3 regions of the Achromobacter spanius genome follow, and region 3 is predicted to be linked to each of the others. Evidence: predicted binding sites of a transcription regulator. Region 3 holds the regulator's gene; each other region holds the start of a gene.
The links. Region 3 encodes LexA, which represses DNA repair genes until DNA is damaged. Its sites were predicted from a motif close to ACTGTATNNNNATACAGT; they were not measured.

Region 1 (6,337 bases), 2.3 Mb from region 3:
AGATGCCGGCGTGGCCGGGGCCACCGCTGGCGCGGTCACGGGACGAATGCCGGATACGGGTACCGATACGGGCGCAGAGACGGGCACCGATACGGGCGCCGGCATGGGCACCGATACGGCCTGCCCCACTAGCGTTCCCTCTTCAACCGGCGCGGGCGGAAACGGCCAGCGTGCCGGCGCGGTGCCCGACCGGCTGCGGTCGCGCCGTTCGCCACCGGCCGATGCGCTCGTCCAAGGCATGGCCAGACCCGTCAGCCGGGCGCACACGGCACGGGCGCGATGGGCCCCGCGGCGCAGCGGGTTCAATGAGACGACGAGCTCGTCAGACAAAACGGAAAAATCAGCGGTGTTCATAAGAACTCCTTGAAGAAATAATTCCACGCCGCCATGGCGGCCGACACGGCGACGAGCCGCGATCAATCGAACAGCGACAACTGGCCAGCCGCCAACGCGCGCAATTGGCGTTCGCCGCGCCCATAGGCGCCGCTGACTGCGGGCAACCCGCCAGAATGGGGGACCCCTGAAGACGCTTGCGCGCCAACCGGGGATAGGAAATCGGAAGAAGATGTGCCGCCAGTAAATGCACCGCCCGAGGCAGCCGCAACGCCGGCCGCAAACAGCGATGGCGTAGCGCCTGCCATCACCGGGGGCTGGAAGCGATCGCAATCCAGCGCCAGACGGTGGCGGTTCAGCCCCAGCTTGCGGGTGGCGACGGCAAAGCGCTGACGCAGCAGGTCTGCCCAGATGCCGGTGCCCCGCATCCGCGAACCGAAGTTCGGGTCATTGCGGCGGCCATTGCGCAGGTCTTCTATGCGGTGCAAGACGCGCTGGGCGCGGTCGGGGTAATGGGCGTTGAGCCAGTCTTCGAACAAGGTCTTGACCTCCCAGGGCAGGCGCAAGACGGTATAGCTGGCGTAATGCGCGCCGGCCGCCTTGGACTCCTGGAGGATGTGTTCCATGGATTCGTCGTTGATGAAGGGGATGACCGGCGCCACCAGCACGCCCACCGGCACGCCCGCATCCGTCAGGCTGCGCACGGCTTCCAGCCGCCGCCAGGGCGCCGCGGCGCGCGGCTCCAGCGTGCGGGCCATACCGGCGTCCAGCGTGGTGATGCTGATATAGACCACCACCAGATTCTGTTCAGCCAACGCCGCCAGCAGGTCCAGGTCACGCGCCACCAACGCGTTCTTGGTCACGATGGTTACGGGATGCCGGGTTTCCAGCATCAGTTCCAGCATGCCGCGCGTCAGGCGCCAGTCGCGTTCGATGGGCTGATAGGCATCGGTGGCCGAGCCGATATTGATGGGCGATGGCTTGTAGCCGGGGCGCGCGAGTTCTGCGCGCAAGGCCTCGACGGCGTTAGCCTTGGCGACCAGGCGGGTTTCAAAATCCAGCCCGGGCGACATGCCCAGGTAGGAATGCGTGGGCCGGGCGTAGCAATACACGCAACCGTGCTCGCAACCCCGGTAAGGGTTCACGGCAACATCAAAGGGGATATCGGGTGAATCATTGCGCGACAGCATCTTGCGGGCTTCTTCCGCGATAACTGTCGTCTTGGGAACGGGCGGCTCAAGGCGCGTATCGGGCACGATGGGAATGACCGTCGCGCCGCGCGGAGAGCTAGCGCCAGGGGCCGAATGGTCGGACGTGCTTTCGGGAGAGTTGTCGGAGAAATTATCAGGGACGGATTCGACGAAATCCGCTGGCAGACCGGAACCGGACCAGCCGTCATCGACCTGCACACGGTCATCGCGCTGAAAGCGATGCCGAACATTAGTAACCGCACCCCGACCGCGCAAGGCGGCGGGGGCGGCAGCCGGGGACCCAGAACCGGCGAGAAAAGAATGATCGGTGCGTGCCATAAAAACTACTGTACAAAAACACAGTGGTTTTGACAAGCACCAAAAGCCTTTTCGTAAGACAGCCCCACTTTACCGCAAGACGCCAAGCGCGTCTGAACAAATCGATTTCACCAGGCGATATCGCCTGGAAACCCGCACCGGCATTGGGTTTGGAAGAAATACAACAGCAAAAATCGGACCGAAAATACGTTGTTTTTCGGCCCAGACAGGCATTAACGCAACATGCCCGCCGCCGCCGTCTGATGTGTGGCTTCGTCGATCAAAATAAAGGCGCCCGTGGCCGGAACATCCGCATAACGATCCACCGCCAAGGCCTCGCGCGTGGTGAAAGTCACGCGACCAATGTCGTTCATCTGCAAGGTGCCTTCGGTGTTTTCCACTTCCTGCAATTCGTGGATGTCGCGATGCGAGAGCACCGCGCGGATCTTCGCCGACGTCAGGCGCGTGCCCGACTTCAACAGATACTTGCGCGCCGGATTCAAGGCTTGCGCATCCAGCCAGCAGAGCTCGGCCTCGAACTCACGCGTCACTTGCGCGGGCGCGGCCGTGTGCACGATCACGTCGCCACGCGACACGTCCACATCACGGTCCAACACCAACGTGACGGAATCGCCGGCCACCGCCTCATCCAACACGCGGTCAAACACGCGCACCTCGCGAACCACCGCCGTCACGCCCGACGGCTGCACGGTGACCGCATCGCCCGCGCGCAGCACGCCGCTGGCCACGCGCCCCGCGTAGCCGCGAAAGTCTTCCTTCTGATCGCCGCCGTGCCGCGCCACCCATTGCACCGGAAAGCGCAACGGCAACGCGCGCCCGTCGCTGGCCAGGTCCAGCGATTCCAGCAACGCCAACAAGGGCTGGCCTTCGTACCACGGCGTCTTGGGCGACAGCGTCACCACGTTGTCGCCATTGAGCGCCGACAGCGGCAGCACATCGAAATGCGCAATGCCCAGTTTGGTGGCCAGGTCCGCATACGCATCGCGGATGCGGTCGAACACGGCCTGATCCCAATCCACCAGGTCCATCTTGTTCACGGCCACCACAATGTGGCGGATGCCCAGCAGCCGCGCGATCGTGCTGTGCCGCTTGGTCTGCGGCAACAGCTTGCCGTCGGCCGCGCGCGTGGCGTCGATGAGTATCACCGCCACATCCGCCGTCGATGCGCCCGTCACCATATTGCGGGTGTACTGCTCGTGGCCGGGCGCGTCGGCAATGATGAATTTGCGCGCGGGCGTGGAGAAATAGCGATAGGCCACGTCGATGGTGATGCCCTGCTCGCGTTCGGCTTCCAGGCCGTCGGTCAGCAGCGAAAAGTCGATGCCGTCGCCCGCGACCCGCTTGTGCTTGGCGCGCGAGATGGCGTCCAGCTGGTCGGCAAACACGCCCTTGCTGTCGTAGAGCAAACGGCCGATCAAGGTGGACTTGCCGTCATCGACGGACCCCGCCGTGATCAAGCGCAACACGCCCGTGCCGGCGCCGGAAAGAAAAGAATCGTTCAGTGCATTCATGTGCGTCCCCTGCCGCCAGCCGCAGCCGGCGTTGTGCATTCAGAAATAGCCTTCCTTCTTGCGGCGCTCCATCGAGGCCTCGGAAGTCTGGTCGTCCATGCGCGTGGCGCCGCGCTCGGTGATGTCGGTCACTGCCGTCTCGGCGATGATGGAGTAGGTGTCGGCGGCATCAGAAGCCACCGGGCAGGTGCAGGAAATATCGCCCACTGTGCGGAAACGCACCGGCAAGCGCTCGACTTGTTCGCCATCTTGCGGCGGCGTCAGGCGGGTCACGGGCACCAGCAGGCCCTTCCTGCGCACCACCTCTCGCTCGTGGCTGTAGTAGATGGACGGCAGCGCCAATTGCTCGCGCTGGATGTATTGCCAGACGTCCAGCTCGGTCCAGTTCGAGATCGGGAACACGCGCATGTTTTCGCCCCGATGCACGCGGGTGTTGAACAGGTTCCACAGTTCGGGCCGCTGGGCCTTGGGATCCCATTGGCCGAACTCGTCGCGGAACGAAAAGATGCGTTCCTTGGCACGCGCCTTTTCTTCGTCGCGCCGCGCGCCGCCGATGCAGGCGTCAAAGCCGAATTCCTCGATCGCTTCCAGCAGCGTCACCGCCTGAGCCGCGTTGCGCGAATCCGTTTCGCGGCGCAACACCACGCTGCCGCGCGTGATGGAATCTTCAACACTGCGCACGATCAGTTCCTCGCCCAGTTCCGCGGCGCGTTGGTCGCGAAAGGCGATGACTTCATCGAAGTTGTGGCCGGTATCGATGTGCATGAGCGGGAACGGGAAGCGCCCGGGGCGAAAGGCCTTTTCGGCCAGGCGCAGCAGCACCACCGAATCTTTGCCGCCCGAGAACAGCAGCACGGGCTTTTCGCTTTCGGCGGCTACCTCGCGCATGATGAAGATGGCTTCGGATTCCAGCCAATCCAGGTGGCTGCGTTGGATCACAGCGGACATAGGTTATTCCCCTAAAACAGATTGTGAATTCATGGATGGCGTCACTCGCCGCGCGCCACGATGCCGATGACGCGGTTACCCGCATGCAGGCCGCATTCCTTGGAGTCCGACGACTCCCACCACCAACGCCCCGCGCGCACGTCCTCGCCCGGCCGGATGGCGCGCGTACAGGGTTCGCAGCCGATGGACGGATAGCCCTGGTCGTGCAAGGGGTTGTAGGGAATGCCCAGCGCGCGGATCACGGCCCAGACCTCGTTCTCGGTCCATTCGGCCAGCGGGTTGAACTTGTAGAGGCCGAACACCGGGTCCTGCTCTTCCAGCGGCAATTCGCCACGGGTGGTGGACTGCTGGCGGCGCTGCCCGGTAATCCAGGCGCCGCGCCCGGCCAGCGCGTGCTTGAGCGGCTCGACCTTGCGGATCTGGCAACAGGCTTTGCGCAGGTCAACGCTTTCATAGAACGCATATGCACCATGCGCCGCAACGTGCTGTTCCACCGCCGCCGCATCCGGCCGGTACACCGTGACATCGCGCCCATAGCGCGCGCGCACGGCGTCCAGCACGCCCAGCGTTTCGGCATGCAGGCGGCCGGTGTCCAGCGTGAACACTTCCAGGTCCAGGCCCGAGTCATAGATGGCGTGCGTCAGCAACATGTCTTCGGCCGCCAGCGACGAGGCCAGCGCGGCGTCGGGATAGCGCCGCTGGACGTCGGCCAGACGCTCGGTCAAGGTGTTCCAGCGCGCGGCCAGCCCCGCGTCCAGAAGGGAAGAAAGATCAGCAATAGTCGTCATGCTTGCACCGCAAAAATCTGGGCGCGCCGGGGACGCGCCAACAAGGTATCGCCATCGCGCAGATCCATCTGCCGGTACAGATGCTCGGGCACTTCCGCTTCGATGATGGCGTCGGAATCCTGGCGCGCCAGTTCCAGATACGCGCTGGGGCCCGCCAGATAAGCGTGCGACAAGCGCACGGCAATGCCCTCGCCACCCGCCCGATAACGCTCGATCTCGAACTCATGCGGACGCACATACGCGGTGGCGCGCCGCGCCTCGGCTTGCGCCAGGTCGGGCGCGGGCAAGGACAGTCCGGCCCCTTCCCAGATACCGCGCGTAGCCACGCCCTGCAGTTGGTTCACATCACCCAGAAATCCGTATACGAACGGCGTCGCCGGCGCTTCCCAGACTTCGCGCGGCGTGCCTACCTGTTCGATACGGCCCGCGTTCATCAGCACCACGCGGTCGGCGACTTCAAGCGCTTCTTCCTGGTCATGCGTCACGAACACGCTGGCCACGTTCAGCTCGTCATGCAGGCGCCGCAGCCAGCGGCGCAGTTCCTTGCGCACCTTGGCGTCCAGCGCCCCGAAGGGTTCGTCCAACAGCAGCACCCTGGGCTCCACGGCCAGCGCGCGCGCCAGGGCGATGCGCTGGCGCTGCCCACCCGACAACTGCGCCGGATAGCGGTCCGCGAGCCAGTCCAGTTGCACCAGCGTCAGCAGGTCATGCACTTTGCGCTGGATCTGATCTTCGGAAGGGCGCTGCGACCGATGCTTCACGCGCAGCCCGAAGGCAACGTTTTCGAACACCGTCATATGCTTGAACAGCGCGTAGTGCTGGAACACGAATCCCACCTGACGCCGACGCACGTCGACGGCGGTCGCGTCTTCGCCCGCGAACAGCACGCTGCCGGTATCGGGGGCTTCCAGGCCCGCGATGATGCGCAGCAGCGTCGTCTTGCCACAGCCCGAAGGCCCCAGCAACGCCACCAGTTCGCCAGTTTCAATATGCAGTGACACGTCGTTCAGCGCGCGGAATTGCCCGAACCGCTTGGATAAATTGCGAACTTCAATACTCATGCTTGTCTCCGTCTTAGCCGCCGCGCGTTACGCCGCAGCCGGCTTGAGGCTTGCCGTCGCCGGCCCGGGATACTCGACGGGCAGGTCGGCGGCCCGCAGGAATCGGGCGTTGCGCCACTCGACCACGTTCTTCGCCACCAGCGTCACCAGCGCCAGCAAGGCCAGCA
Region 2 (6,337 bases), 2.2 Mb from region 3:
CTCCAGCGCCGGGTTGGCGAAGTGCGTAAGGCCTTGGAAGATCGGGAAGTACGTCGCCGCGGCGATCAGGCAGCCCGCCATGATGATGGGCTTGCGGCCGATCTTGTCGGACAGCCCGCCGAAAATCACGAAGAACGGTGTGCCGATCAAGAGCGCGATGGCGATCATGATGTTGGCCGTGTTGGCGTCGACCTTCAGCGTTTGCGTCAGGAAGAACAGGGCGTAGAACTGGCCCGTGTACCAGACCACGGCCTGGCCGGCGGTCAGGCCCAGCAGCGCCAGGATCACGACCTTCAGGTTCTTCCATTGACCGAACGATTCAGCGATCGGCGCCTTCGAGCCCTTGCCTTCTTCCTTCATGCGCTTGAAGGTGGGCGATTCGCTCAGTTGCAGACGGATCCACACCGAGATGCCCAGCAGCACCACCGAGATCAGGAACGGAATGCGCCAGCCCCAGGCTTTGAAGTCGTCTTCGCCCATGACCGTGCGGATGCCCAGGATGACCAGCAGCGACAGGAACAGGCCCAGCGTAGCGGTCGTCTGAATCCACGATGTGTAGAAGCCGCGGCGGCCGTGCGGGGCGTGTTCGGCAACGTAGGTTGCCGCGCCGCCGTACTCGCCACCCAGCGCCAGGCCTTGCAGCAGGCGCAGCACGATCAGGATGGCCGGAGCGGCCAGGCCGATGCTGGAGTAGCTGGGCAGCACGCCCACCAGGAACGTGGACAAGCCCATGATCACGATCGTGACCAGGAAGGTGTACTTACGTCCGACCAGGTCGCCTAGCCGACCGAACACCAGTGCGCCGAATGGGCGCACGGCAAAACCGGCGGCGAACGCCAGCAGGGCGAAGATGAAGCCCGCGGTGGGATTCACGCCCGAGAAAAAGTGCAATGCGATGATGGCCGCGAGCGAGCCGTAGAGATAGAAGTCGTACCACTCGAAAACCGTGCCCAAGGATGACGCGAAGATGACGCGGCGTTCTTCCTTGGTCATCGGGCGCGGTTCCGCGGAAGGGCCGCGGCCTGCCATGGTTGTTGTGCTCATGATGTCTCCTCGTTTTATGGCCGGCGGTTTTCCGCCGTGCTTAGCTCTTTGCCGACGCACCGACACCGAGCCTTACGCAACATTGAGGCGCAACCCTGACGAGGTTCTGACGTAACCCTTACTCGAATCTTAAAATTGAAACTAATAGTAACTGTTGCGTGCGCGGCTAGGGATAGTCCCTATCGGGCTGAAGTGCGTAGCAGACCTAGCTTTCGTACGAATCCGGCGCGTCCATGTAAAGCGGGAACACCACGCTGATGCGTGTGCCCGGCAGGTCCGAGTGCGGGTTGGGGTGGTCGTTGATGAGCACGCTGGCCCCGTGCTTTTGCGCAATCTCGCGCACGATCGCCAGCCCCAGGCCGCTACCGTCGGATGCCGTACCCAGCACACGGTAGAAGCGGTCGAATACGCGTTCCCGTTCGTCTGGCGGGATGCCCGGGCCTGAATCCTCCACTTCCAGCAGCGCCTGGTCGCCATGGCGCATCACACGCACGGTGATGTGGCCGCCGAGCGGTGTGTAGCGCAGCGCGTTGTCCACCAGATTGTTCAGCAGCTCGGCAAGCAGCAGGGGGTTGCCGTTGATGTTGACGGGTTCGTCGGATCCTTCAAACCCCAGGTCGGTACTCAGCGACAGCGCCTGCGGCACCCAGTGCATGGCCTGCTCGTAGGCAATGGCGTTGAGGTCCGTGCGCGTCAGCCCGATCGCGCTGGGGTTTTCAGCGCGGGCCAGCAGCAGCAACTGGTTGACCAGTCGGGTAGCGCGTTCGGATCCCGTCACCAACTGCCGCAGGCTCGACTGCATTTCTTCGGGGCTGGCGTCGCGCAAGGCCAGTTCGGCCTGCGTGCGCAGGCCGGCAAGCGGTGTCTTCAACTGGTGCGCGGCGTCCGCCACGAAACGGCGTTGGGCCTGGACGTTGGCCGACAGCCGGTCCAGCAGGTCATTCATGGCGGCCACCAACGGCGCGATTTCGGACGGCGCCGCCCGCTCGTCAATGGGCGACAGGTCGTCGGGCCGGCGCGCGCGCAACCGTTGCTGCAGCGCGTTCAGTGGAGCCACCCCACGCGACAGGCCAAACCAAACCAGCAGCACCGCGATCGGCAGCACCACGAACTGCGGAATGATCACGCCCTTGATGATGTCGTTGGCCAACTGCGTGCGCTTTTCCACGGTCTCGGCCACGAGCAGCAGCGCGGGCTGCGTGTTGGCCAGGTTCAGGTCCACCCACGTGAACGCCAGGCGGATGCCGAAGCCACGCAAGGTGTCGTCTTCGTACTGGACTTCGCCCGGGCGCGGTTGGCCCACGGTGGCCGGCAGCGGCAGGGCGCGGTCGCCCCCCAGGTATTCACCGCGGCTACCCAGCACCAGCCAGAATACGCTGTCGGTTTCGTCCGCGCGCAACACGTCACGCGCGGCGTCCGTCATCTTGAGCACCGCGCGGCCGTCCTGCGCATGGACCTGCCGGGTCAAGACATGCAGATTATTGGCCAAGGCGCGGTCATACGGCACGTTGGCGATATTCTGGGCAACCACATAAGTGATGGCGACGCTCATGGGCCACAGCAGGAACAGCGGCGCCAGCATCCAGTCCAGGATTTCGCCCAGCAGCGAGCGCTGCGGAGGTGCAAAGCTTGGGCCCTTGGACCCCGCTTGCATGATATCCAGCGCTTCCTGATTCAGTGGCTCTGGCCGGGCATCAACTGGCGAGGTACGCGGCACCCTGGTCCCGCTCCAGACAATAGCCCAGGCCGCGCACCGTCACGATCTTTACGCCGCTGGGCTCCAGCTTCTTGCGCAGGCGGTGCACGTAGACTTCGATGGCGTTGGTGCTGACTTCCTCGCCCCATTCGCACAGGTGGTCCACCAACTGCGTCTTGCTGACCATGCGACCGCTGCGCGTCAGCAGGATTTCCAGCAGGCTGACTTCGCGCGCGGACAGGTCCAGCGTCTGATCGTCGACGATGGCCACGCGACCGGTCTGGTCAAAAAGCAGCCGGCCGTGCTTGAGCATCGTGGCGCCGCCGCCCGCGCCGCGCCGGGTCAAGGCGCGCACCCGTGCCTCGAGTTCGGACAGGGCGAAGGGCTTGGCCATGTAGTCGTCCGCGCCCAGGTCCAGGCCCTTCACGCGCTGCTCGATGCTGTCGGCCGCCGTGAGGATCAGGACGGGCAGGGCAGAGTTGCGGGCGCGCAGGCGGCGCAGTACTTCCAGACCGGCCAACTGAGGCAAGCCCAAGTCAAGGATAAGCAGATCGAACGCTTGAGCGGCCAGCGCCGAATCGGCGGCAAGCCCGTCGCGCACGGCGTCAACGGCGTAGCCGTTGTGGCGCAGTGACCGGGATAGGCCATCGGCCAGAATGCTGTCGTCTTCGGCGATCAGGATACGCATGAGGCTGCAATGGGAAGCGGCAAGGGAAGCGGCAAGGGAAGCGGCAAGAGGGATCGCTGCAAAATGCAGAGGGGAACGCCGGGGTCGGCTTCGATTCTGTCATACGGGACTGGAGTTGCCCACTCAGGGAATACGTGAAAACTCTGGCACACTGGTTTTTTGTACAGTACAATCCGATGCAATAATCTGAACCTGATTCGAAACAGCACGCTGCGGTTCAAGTTTCAGGCTCTTGACGCCGCAACCACCAGATACGTTACAGACAGGACTCTACATGGACGACAAAACCACCAAGGCCGCCGCTTCGGAAAAGGCCAAGGCGCTTGCCGCCGCGCTTTCCCAGATCGAAAAGCAGTTCGGCAAGGGCTCGATCATGCGCTACGGCGATAACGAGGTCTCGCACGACATCCAGGTGGTTTCCACGGGCTCGTTGGGTCTGGATATCGCGCTGGGCGTTGGCGGCTTGCCGCGCGGCCGCGTGATTGAAATCTACGGCCCGGAATCGTCCGGTAAAACGACGCTGACCCTGCAAGTCATTGCCGAAATGCAGAAAATCGGCGGCACCTGCGCCTTTGTCGACGCCGAACACGCGCTTGACGTCCAATACGCCAACAAGCTGGGCGTGAACCTGACCGATCTGCTGATCTCGCAGCCGGACACGGGCGAACAGGCACTGGAAATCACCGACGCGCTGGTGCGCTCGGGTTCGGTTGACCTGATCGTCATCGACTCGGTGGCGGCGCTGGTGCCCAAGGCTGAAATCGAAGGCGAAATGGGCGATTCCCTGCCGGGCCTGCAAGCCCGTCTGATGAGCCAGGCGCTGCGCAAACTGACGGCCACGATCAAGCGCACCAACTGCATGGTCATCTTCATCAACCAGATCCGCATGAAGATCGGCGTCATGTTCGGCAATCCCGAAACCACCACCGGCGGTAACGCGCTGAAGTTCTACGCCTCGGTGCGTCTGGACATCCGCCGCATTGGCTCCATCAAGAAGGGTGACGAGGTCGTCGGCAACGAAACCCGCGTCAAGGTCGTGAAGAACAAGGTTGCGCCGCCGTTCAAGCAGGCCGAATTCGACATCATGTATGGCGCCGGCATTTCGCGTGAAGGCGAAATCATTGATTTGGGCGTGGCTGCCAGCGTGGTCGACAAATCCGGCGCCTGGTACAGCTACAACGGCAACCGCATCGGCCAGGGCAAGGACAATGTCCGCGAATACCTGAAAGAGCACCGCGACATGGCCATCGAAATCGAAAACCGGGTTCGCGAGAACCAGGGCATCGTCAGCCGTGCCGCCGAGTTCGTGCCCACGGCGGAAGACACCGCCGAATAAGCCAGCCTTCGTCCGCCAGCCAGGTTGTGCTGGCGGCTTTGGCAGCTTGGCAGCTTTGGCAGATTTTGTGCCGGCTAGCTAGCCGGCTACACGGCAGGCGCCATGATGGGCCTGCCGTTTTGCATAGCAGGAAGCGCATGAGCTGGAAACCGACCCCCGCGTCAGCCGACCGCCTTCGCGCCAAGTTGGATGACGAATTTGAAACCGTCGCCAAGCCGGAAGGTTTGCGGCGCAGCTCGGACGCGCGCCGCGAACGAGAGGCGGCGCCTCCCTCGGTCGAGCCAGACACCTGGCAGCGCAGTTCCGAACAGCGGGGCAACGCGCGTGGCGGATCGCGTATGGGCTCCGCATCTGGTCGTGCATCTGGGCGAGCCGCGGATCGTGCCTCTGGCAGTGCCTCCGGCGCGGAAGACGAAGCCGCCGCCCCTGAAGGCGACAAGCCAGCCCGCAAAGGGCCATCGCTGAAGATGCGCGCCGTGGGCTTTCTGTCGCGGCGCGAGCACGCGCGCGAGGAATTGGCGCGCAAGTTGGCTGCCTACGCCGAAGACGCCGATGAAATTGAAGGCGTGCTGGATGCGCTGGAAAAAGAGGGTTGGCTGTCTACCGAACGGTTTGCGCAAAGTCTGGTGCATCGCCGCGCATCGCGCCAGGGCGCGGCGCGCATCGTGCAGGAATTGCGCCAGCATGGCGTGGACGACACGCAAGTCGCTGAACTACGAGAACAATTGCGCGCCACGGAATACGACCGCGCGCTGGAAGTATGGAAAAAGCGCTTCGACGCCAAGCCGGAAGACCGCGCCATATACGCCAAGCAGGCGCGGTTTCTGGCCAGCCGGGGGTTCGCGCAAGACGTGATCCGGCGCATTTTGGGCGAAGGCGAGGATGATTGATCGACTGCGCAATTGATCGACTGATCGGATCCTCCCGACCCCTGGCATAACCCGCCGCCCACCCAGGCGGCTTTTTTACGCCTTTGCCGACTTGATGCCCGACAGCGTCTTGAAGCAGACGTCTCGCGTGATGGTCAGGAATTCATCAATGTAGGAGGCGTCCGTGTCTTCGCTGCGCACGGTGGCGTACAGCGTGCGCCAGACGCCCTGCGGCCCTAGTCGGCACAGCCGCAACCACCCCTGATTCATGTATTCGGTCAGCGCCCAATTCGGTAGCGCCGCCACGCCACGGTTGCTGGCCACCAGTTGCGCAATGATGGGCGTCAATTCGGCCTTGCGGACGGCGGCCGGCTCAACGTCGGCGGGGTCCAGAAAGGCGGTGAATACGTCCAGCCGCTGCTTGTCCACTGGATAGGTGATGAGCGTCTGATCCGCCAACTGCTCGGGCGTGATGAATTTGTTGGCGGCCAAGGGGTTCGATTCCGACACGGCCAGCACCAGTTCGTACTTGAACAGCGGCAGGTACTCCACCGAGTCCAAAGGCTGCGGGTCGGATGTGATGACCAGATCCAGGTCGCCGCGCACCAAGGCGGGCAGGGGCGCGAACGAGAATGCCGCCGACAGATCCAGCGCCACGTCGGGCCACTGCATCCGAAAGGCATCCAGCGCCGGCATCAGCCACT
Region 3 (6,337 bases):
GTCGGTCGTCTGCCCGTGGTCGCCACGCTGGACGAGCTGGACGAAGCGGCTTTGGTTCAAATCCTGACCGAACCTAAGAACGCATTGCTCAAGCAGTTCCAGAAGCTGTTCGCCATGGAAGGCGCAGAACTTGACCTGCGCCCGGCAGCATTGAAAGCCATCGCTCGCAAGGCGCTGAAGCGCAAGACGGGGGCTCGTGGTTTGCGTTCGATCATTGAACAAACGCTGCTGGACACCATGTACGAGCTGCCTTCGCAGGGCAACGTGAAGCGAGTGGTCGTGGACGAAAACGCGATCGAAGGCGAGGGCAAGCCCTTGCTGATCTACGCTGACGAGGCCGGTGAAAAGGACAAGCCCGAGCGCGGCGAAGTCCGCGACGCCGCTGCCTAATATTTCAAAAAAGCCCGTTCTTGTAACGGGTTTTTTTGCCGTAGGACTGCCCTTCGGGGCATTTTTTTTGGCCTTTAGACTATCCGGCAGCCGGGATCTTGAATTTTCGGCTATTGTTCCCATAACAGACGTAACTGACGTGGATAGCTCGGGGACACCCCGAGCACCCTGTCCCCGATACGCCGAGTCATACCGAGGAACCTCCTATGTCTGCCAGCCAGACCCTGCCTTCCGACCCGATCGACCTGCCCCTGCTCCCACTTCGTGATGTCGTGGTGTTTCCGCACATGGTCATCCCGCTGTTCGTCGGCCGTCCGCGCTCTATCCGCGCGCTCGAGGTTGCGATGGAAGCGGGCAAAAGCATCATGCTCGTGGCCCAAAAGTCCGCCGGCAAGGATGACCCCACCCCTGAAGACGTCTACGAGATCGGCTGCGTTGCAGGTATCCTGCAGATGCTCAAGCTGCCCGACGGCACCGTAAAGGTGCTGGTCGAAGGCACCCAGCGTGCCCGCATCAGCAGCATCGAGGATGCCGATTCGCATTTCACCTGCCAGGTGACGCCTATCGAACCGGACGCCATGCAAGGCTCCGAGACCGAGGCCCTGCGCCGCGCGATCGTCGCCCAGTTCGAACAGTACGTAAAGCTCAACAAGAAGATCCCTCCGGAGATCCTGACCTCGTTGGCTGGCATCGATGATGCGGGCCGCCTGGCTGACACGATCGCCGCGCATCTTCCGCTGAAGCTCGAGCAAAAGCAAAAGATGCTCGAGATCGTTGGCACGTCCGAGCGCCTTGAAGGTCTGCTTACCCAGCTCGAAACCGAAATCGACATTCTTCAGGTCGAAAAGCGGATTCGTGGCCGTGTGAAGAAGCAGATGGAAAAGAGCCAGCGCGACTACTACCTGAATGAGCAGGTCAAGGCCATTCAGAAAGAGTTGGGCGAGGGCGAAGAAGGCGCGGACATCGAAGAGCTTGAAAAGAAGATCATCGCTGCCCACATGCCTAAAGAGGCACGCAAAAAGGCCGATGCCGAGCTCAAGAAGCTCAAGCTCATGTCGCCGATGTCTGCCGAAGCCACGGTGGTGCGCAACTACATCGATACGCTTATCAACCTCCCCTGGAGGAAGAAGAGCAAGATTAACAATTCGATCTCCAACGCCGAGACGGTGCTGGACAACGACCATTACGGTCTGGAAAAGGTCAAGGAACGCATTCTTGAATATCTTGCCGTGCAACAGCGCGTAGACAAGGTGAAGGCGCCGATCCTGTGCCTGGTTGGCCCTCCTGGTGTGGGCAAGACCTCGCTGGGGCAGTCCATCGCGAAGGCCACGAATCGCAAGTTCGTGCGCATGGCGCTGGGCGGTGTGCGCGACGAGGCCGAGATCCGTGGCCACCGTCGCACGTACATCGGCTCGATGCCGGGCAAGATCGTTCAGAACATGTCGAAGGTCGGCGTGCGCAATCCTCTGTTCCTGCTTGATGAAATCGACAAGCTGGGCATGGATTTCCGTGGCGATCCCTCGTCGGCCCTGCTCGAAGTGCTGGATCCGGAACAGAACCACACGTTCCAGGACCACTACATCGAAGTCGACTTCGACCTGTCCGACGTCATGTTCGTGGCCACCAGCAACACGCTGAATATCCCGCCGGCTCTGTTGGACCGTATGGAAGTGATCCGGCTGTCCGGTTATACGGAAGAGGAAAAGATCCATATCGCTCGCGACCATCTGCTGCCCAAGCTGATGCAAAACAACGGCGTGAAAGACAGCGAGCTGACCGTTGACGACAGCGCATTGCGCGACATCGTGCGCTACTACACCCGGGAAGCCGGTGTGCGGGCGCTTGAACGCGAAGTGGGCAAGATCTGCCGCAAGGTCATCAAGCAATTGCTGACCCAGAATGATCGCGCCAAGGCTGAAGGCAAATCCCTTGAGGTCAAGTCGGTCAATGTCACGGGCGACAACCTGAGTGACTATCTGGGTGTGCGCCGCTACACGTTCGGTATGGCCGAGAAGGAAAACCAGATCGGCCAGGTGACCGGACTTGCCTGGACGGAAGTGGGCGGCGACTTGCTGACCATCGAAGTCGCGGACATGCCCGGTAAGGGTGTCATCCAGCGCACGGGTTCGCTCGGCGACGTGATGAAGGAATCCGTTGAGGCTGCTCGCACGGTGGTGCGTTCACGGGCGCGTCGTCTGGGCTTTGCCGACAGCGTCTTCGAAAAGCACGATATGCACGTGCACGTGCCGGAAGGTGCGACGCCGAAGGACGGCCCGTCCGCGGGTATCGCGATCACCACGGCCATGGTTTCGGCGTTGTCGCGCATTCCCGTGCGCGCCGATGTCGCCATGACCGGTGAGATCACGCTGCGCGGTGAGGTGTTGCCGATCGGCGGCTTGAAGGAAAAGTTGCTTGCGGCCCATCGCGGCGGCATCAAGACGGTCTTGATCCCGGAGGAAAACGTCAAGGACTTGGCGGAGATCCCGGACAACGTCAAAAACCACCTTGAGATCGTCCCGGTCCGCTGGATCGACAAGGTGCTGGAGCTGGCCTTGGAGCGTCTGCCTGAGCCGTTGTCAGAGGAAGAGGCCGTGAAGGAGCCGCTGGTGGCCAAACCGGCGGAACCGGGTTCAACTGACCCTGTCCTTAAGCACTGATTGCTTGCTTGGGTTTGGCCGTCCTTAGAGGTAGAAGAGGGCGGCCAAATAAAAACCCCGTCACGTTCTGAACGTGGCGGGGTTTTTTATTGCGCAGACGAATGCGTGGCGCTTGCTTAATGCAATGCGTGCGTACGAATCAAGCCGACCGCAATCCCTTCCAGTGCAAATTCCTGGTCGGCTTCGACCACGATGGTTTGAAAGTCTGGATTTTCAGGCAGAAGCTCGATATGACCGTTAATGCGCTGCAGGCGCTTGACCGTGACTTCATCGCCAATACGCGCCACCACAATCTGGCCGTTGCGGGCTTCGGACGCTTTCTTAACGGCGAGTAAGTCGCCTTCAAGGATCCCGGCGTCGCGCATGCTCATGCCTCGCACCTTCAGCAGGTAATCGGGCGTTTGCGCGAACAGGTGAGGGTCAACGCCAACTTCACGTTCCACATGCTCGGCCGCAAGAATAGGGCTGCCTGCCGCTACGCGCCCCACCAGTGGCAGCAGCAATTGCGACAGTGAGGGCAGTGGTGAGGATGTTTGTGCGGGCGCTGATCCACCATCTTTCAGGCGTATGCCACGCGAAGCGCCAGCGGTGAGTTCGATAGCACCCTTGCGGGCAAGTGCTTTGAGGTGGTCTTCCGCGGCATTGGGTGAACGGAAACCCAAGGCTTGGGCAATTTCGGCGCGCGTCGGTGGGAACCCGGTGCGCGTGACGGTTTGCCGGATAAGGTCCAGAATTTGTTGCTGGCGATCTGTAAGTTTGCTGGCCATGGCGATGATCCGGTGCGAGCGGACTGTACATATATACAGCGCCATTCTGGGGGACGCAGCGCAAAAAAGCAAGCTGGTGCCTGGCGGAATGCAAAACGGAGCCCGAAGGCTCCGTTTTGTCAGGCAGGCTCGCAAGAACCCGCTGGCGGGCGAAGTTACAGCACAGCAGCGATGCCGGCAGCGACCTTGTCAATGTTGCCGCTATTCAGTGCGGCAACGCAGATGCGCCCGCTGGACACGGCGTAAACGCCATGTTCTTCGCGCAGACGGTCGACTTGCGCCGAGGTCAGGCCCGAATACGAGAACATGCCACGCTGTTCCAGAACAAAGCTGAAGTCCTGCTTGCCGCCGTGTTCCTTGATTTTCTCGACCAACTGCTTGCGCATCAGGCGGATGCGGTCGCGCATGCCGGCGAGTTCTTCTTCCCACATGGCGAAGAGCTCAGGGGTGTTCAGAACCGTCGACACCACCGTGCCACCGTGCGTGGGCGGGTTGGAGTAGTTGGTGCGAATGACGCGCTTGAGTTGGCTCAGTACGCGAACGGCTTCGTCCTTGCTGCCAGCGACGACCGTCAGGGCGCCGACGCGCTCGCCGTACAGCGAGAACGACTTCGAGAACGACGAACTGATGAACATGGTCATGTCCAGATCGGCGAACATGCGCACGACGGCCGCGTCTTCGGTCAGACCTTCGCCAAAGCCCTGATAGGCGATGTCGAGGAACGGAACCAGGTTGTTTTCTTTTACTACCGCAGCGATTTGCTTCCACTGTTCGGTCGTGGGGTCCACGCCGGTGGGGTTGTGGCAGCATGCGTGCAGCACAACGACGGTCTGCGCCGGGGCTGCCTTCAGATCGGCCAGCATGGCTTCGAAATTCAGGCCGCGGGTGGTGGCGTCGTAGTACGAGTACGTGCCAACTTCAAAGCCGGCTCGCTCGAACAGCGCGCGGTGGTTTTCCCAGCTGGGATTGCTGATCAGCACCTTGGAGGTGGGCAGCAGTTGGCGCAGAAAATCAGCGCCGATCTTCAGTGCGCCGGTGCCGCCCAGTGCTTGGGTCGTCAGGACGCGCCCGGCCGCGGCCAGCGAGGAGTCTTTGCCCAACAGCAGCGCTTGCGCACCCTGGTTGTAGCCGGCGATGCCTTCAATAGGCAGATAGCCGCGAGCGGCGGCGGCTTCAATGCGGGCGGTTTCGGCCTTGCGAACGGCGCCCAACAGGGGGATCCGTCCCTGATCGTCGTAGTACACGCCCACGCCCAGGTTGACTTTACCCGGGCGCGTATCCGCGTTGAATTGTTCGTTCAGACCAAGAATGGGGTCGCGCGGCGCGAGTTCGACGGAATCGAAAAGGTTGCTCATGGGCTTCTGATGAGGATGGGTGGACGCAGTACGAGGTGCTGTGGATAATGGGGGGTTTACCCTGGAACAGTCTAGCATGCCAAACAGCCCAATAGACCCAAGCGGCGCGGGAGATCTGGCTCAGAATCCCGCTACGGATTCTGTGGTGCCGGCAGCGTCTGAGGCCGTGCCTGGAACCAGCGTCGAACCCCGCTTTGTCGAGTATCCAGGCAGCCCCTATCAACTGTTCCAGCCCTATCCCCAGCGGGCGATCAGCCCGCCGCCATTGAGGGCCTGCAGCAAGGGATAGAAGACGGCCTGATGTTCCAGACGCTTTTGGGCGTTACGGGTTCGGGCAAAACCTACACCATGGCCAACGTGATCGCCCGCTTGGGGCGTCCCGCGTTGGTGCTGGCACCCAATAAGACGCTCGCGGCGCAGTTGTACGCGGAAATGCGCGAGTTTTTCCCAAAAAACGCGGTCGAGTACTTCGTTTCCTACTACGACTACTACCAGCCCGAGGCTTATGTGCCCACGCGCGATCTGTTCATTGAGAAGGACTCGTCCATCAATGAACACATCGAGCAAATGCGGCTGTCGGCCACCAAGAGCCTGCTCGAACGGCGCGATACGATCATCGTGGGTACGGTATCGTGCATCTACGGTATCGGCAACCCGGGCGACTACCACGCCATGGTGCTGATTCTGCGCAGCGGGGACCAGATCTCGCGGCGGGAAATCCTCGCGCGCCTGGTGGCGATGCAATATACGCGCAACGACGCTGAGTTCACCCGTGGCGTATTTCGGGTGCGGGGCGAATCCATCGATATTTTTCCCGCAGAAAGTGCCGAGTTGGCCCTGCGCCTGACCCTATTTGATGACGAGATCGAAAGCCTGGAGCTTTTTGACCCGCTGACCGGTCGCATTCGTCAGAAGTTGCCCCGTTTCACTGTCTATCCCGGTTCGCACTATGTCACCCCCCGCGATACGGTGTTGCGTGCGATTGAAACCATCAAGGAAGAGCTACGTGAACGGGTAAAGCGGTTTGTCGACGATGGCCACCTGGTCGAGGCGCAGCGGCTGGAACAGCGGACTCGGTTCGACCTGGAAATGCTGCAGGAATTGGGTTTCTGCAAAGGCATTGAAAACTACTCCCGCCATTTGTCGGGGGCGGCTGCCGGGGAGCCGC

Region 1: a site for LexA is predicted at 1,870-1,887, ahead of ELS24_RS08005 (PA0069 family radical SAM protein). Genes of this name have one in related genera too.
Region 2: a site for LexA is predicted at 3,579-3,596, ahead of recA (recombinase RecA). Genes of this name have one in related genera too.

What each region holds. Positions count from the first base shown of each region.
Region 1 is NZ_CP034689.1:1,773,095-1,779,431, reverse strand. Features, by position in the region: gene ELS24_RS08010 (hypothetical protein) at 1-354, opposite strand, end outside; gene ELS24_RS08005 (PA0069 family radical SAM protein) at 417-1,862, opposite strand; gene ELS24_RS08000 (sulfate adenylyltransferase subunit 1) at 2,075-3,373, opposite strand; gene cysD (sulfate adenylyltransferase subunit CysD) at 3,413-4,321, opposite strand; gene ELS24_RS07990 (phosphoadenylyl-sulfate reductase) at 4,363-5,109, opposite strand; gene ELS24_RS07985 (sulfate/molybdate ABC transporter ATP-binding protein) at 5,106-6,170, opposite strand; gene cysW (sulfate ABC transporter permease subunit CysW) at 6,198-6,337, opposite strand, start outside.
Region 2 is NZ_CP034689.1:1,875,072-1,881,408, forward strand. Features, by position in the region: gene ELS24_RS08510 (MFS transporter) at 1-1,029, opposite strand, end outside; gene ELS24_RS08515 (sensor histidine kinase) at 1,250-2,626, opposite strand; gene ELS24_RS08520 (response regulator transcription factor) at 2,739-3,428, opposite strand; gene recA (recombinase RecA) at 3,703-4,764, shown strand; gene recX (recombination regulator RecX) at 4,902-5,654, shown strand; gene ELS24_RS08535 (LysR family transcriptional regulator) at 5,730-6,337, opposite strand, start outside.
Region 3 is NZ_CP034689.1:4,031,144-4,037,480, reverse strand. Features, by position in the region: gene clpX (ATP-dependent Clp protease ATP-binding subunit ClpX) at 1-390, shown strand, start outside; gene lon (endopeptidase La) at 597-3,047, shown strand; gene lexA (transcriptional repressor LexA) at 3,164-3,814, opposite strand; gene ELS24_RS18355 (amino acid aminotransferase) at 3,970-5,169, opposite strand; partial or broken gene uvrB (excinuclease ABC subunit UvrB) at 5,246-6,337, shown strand, end outside.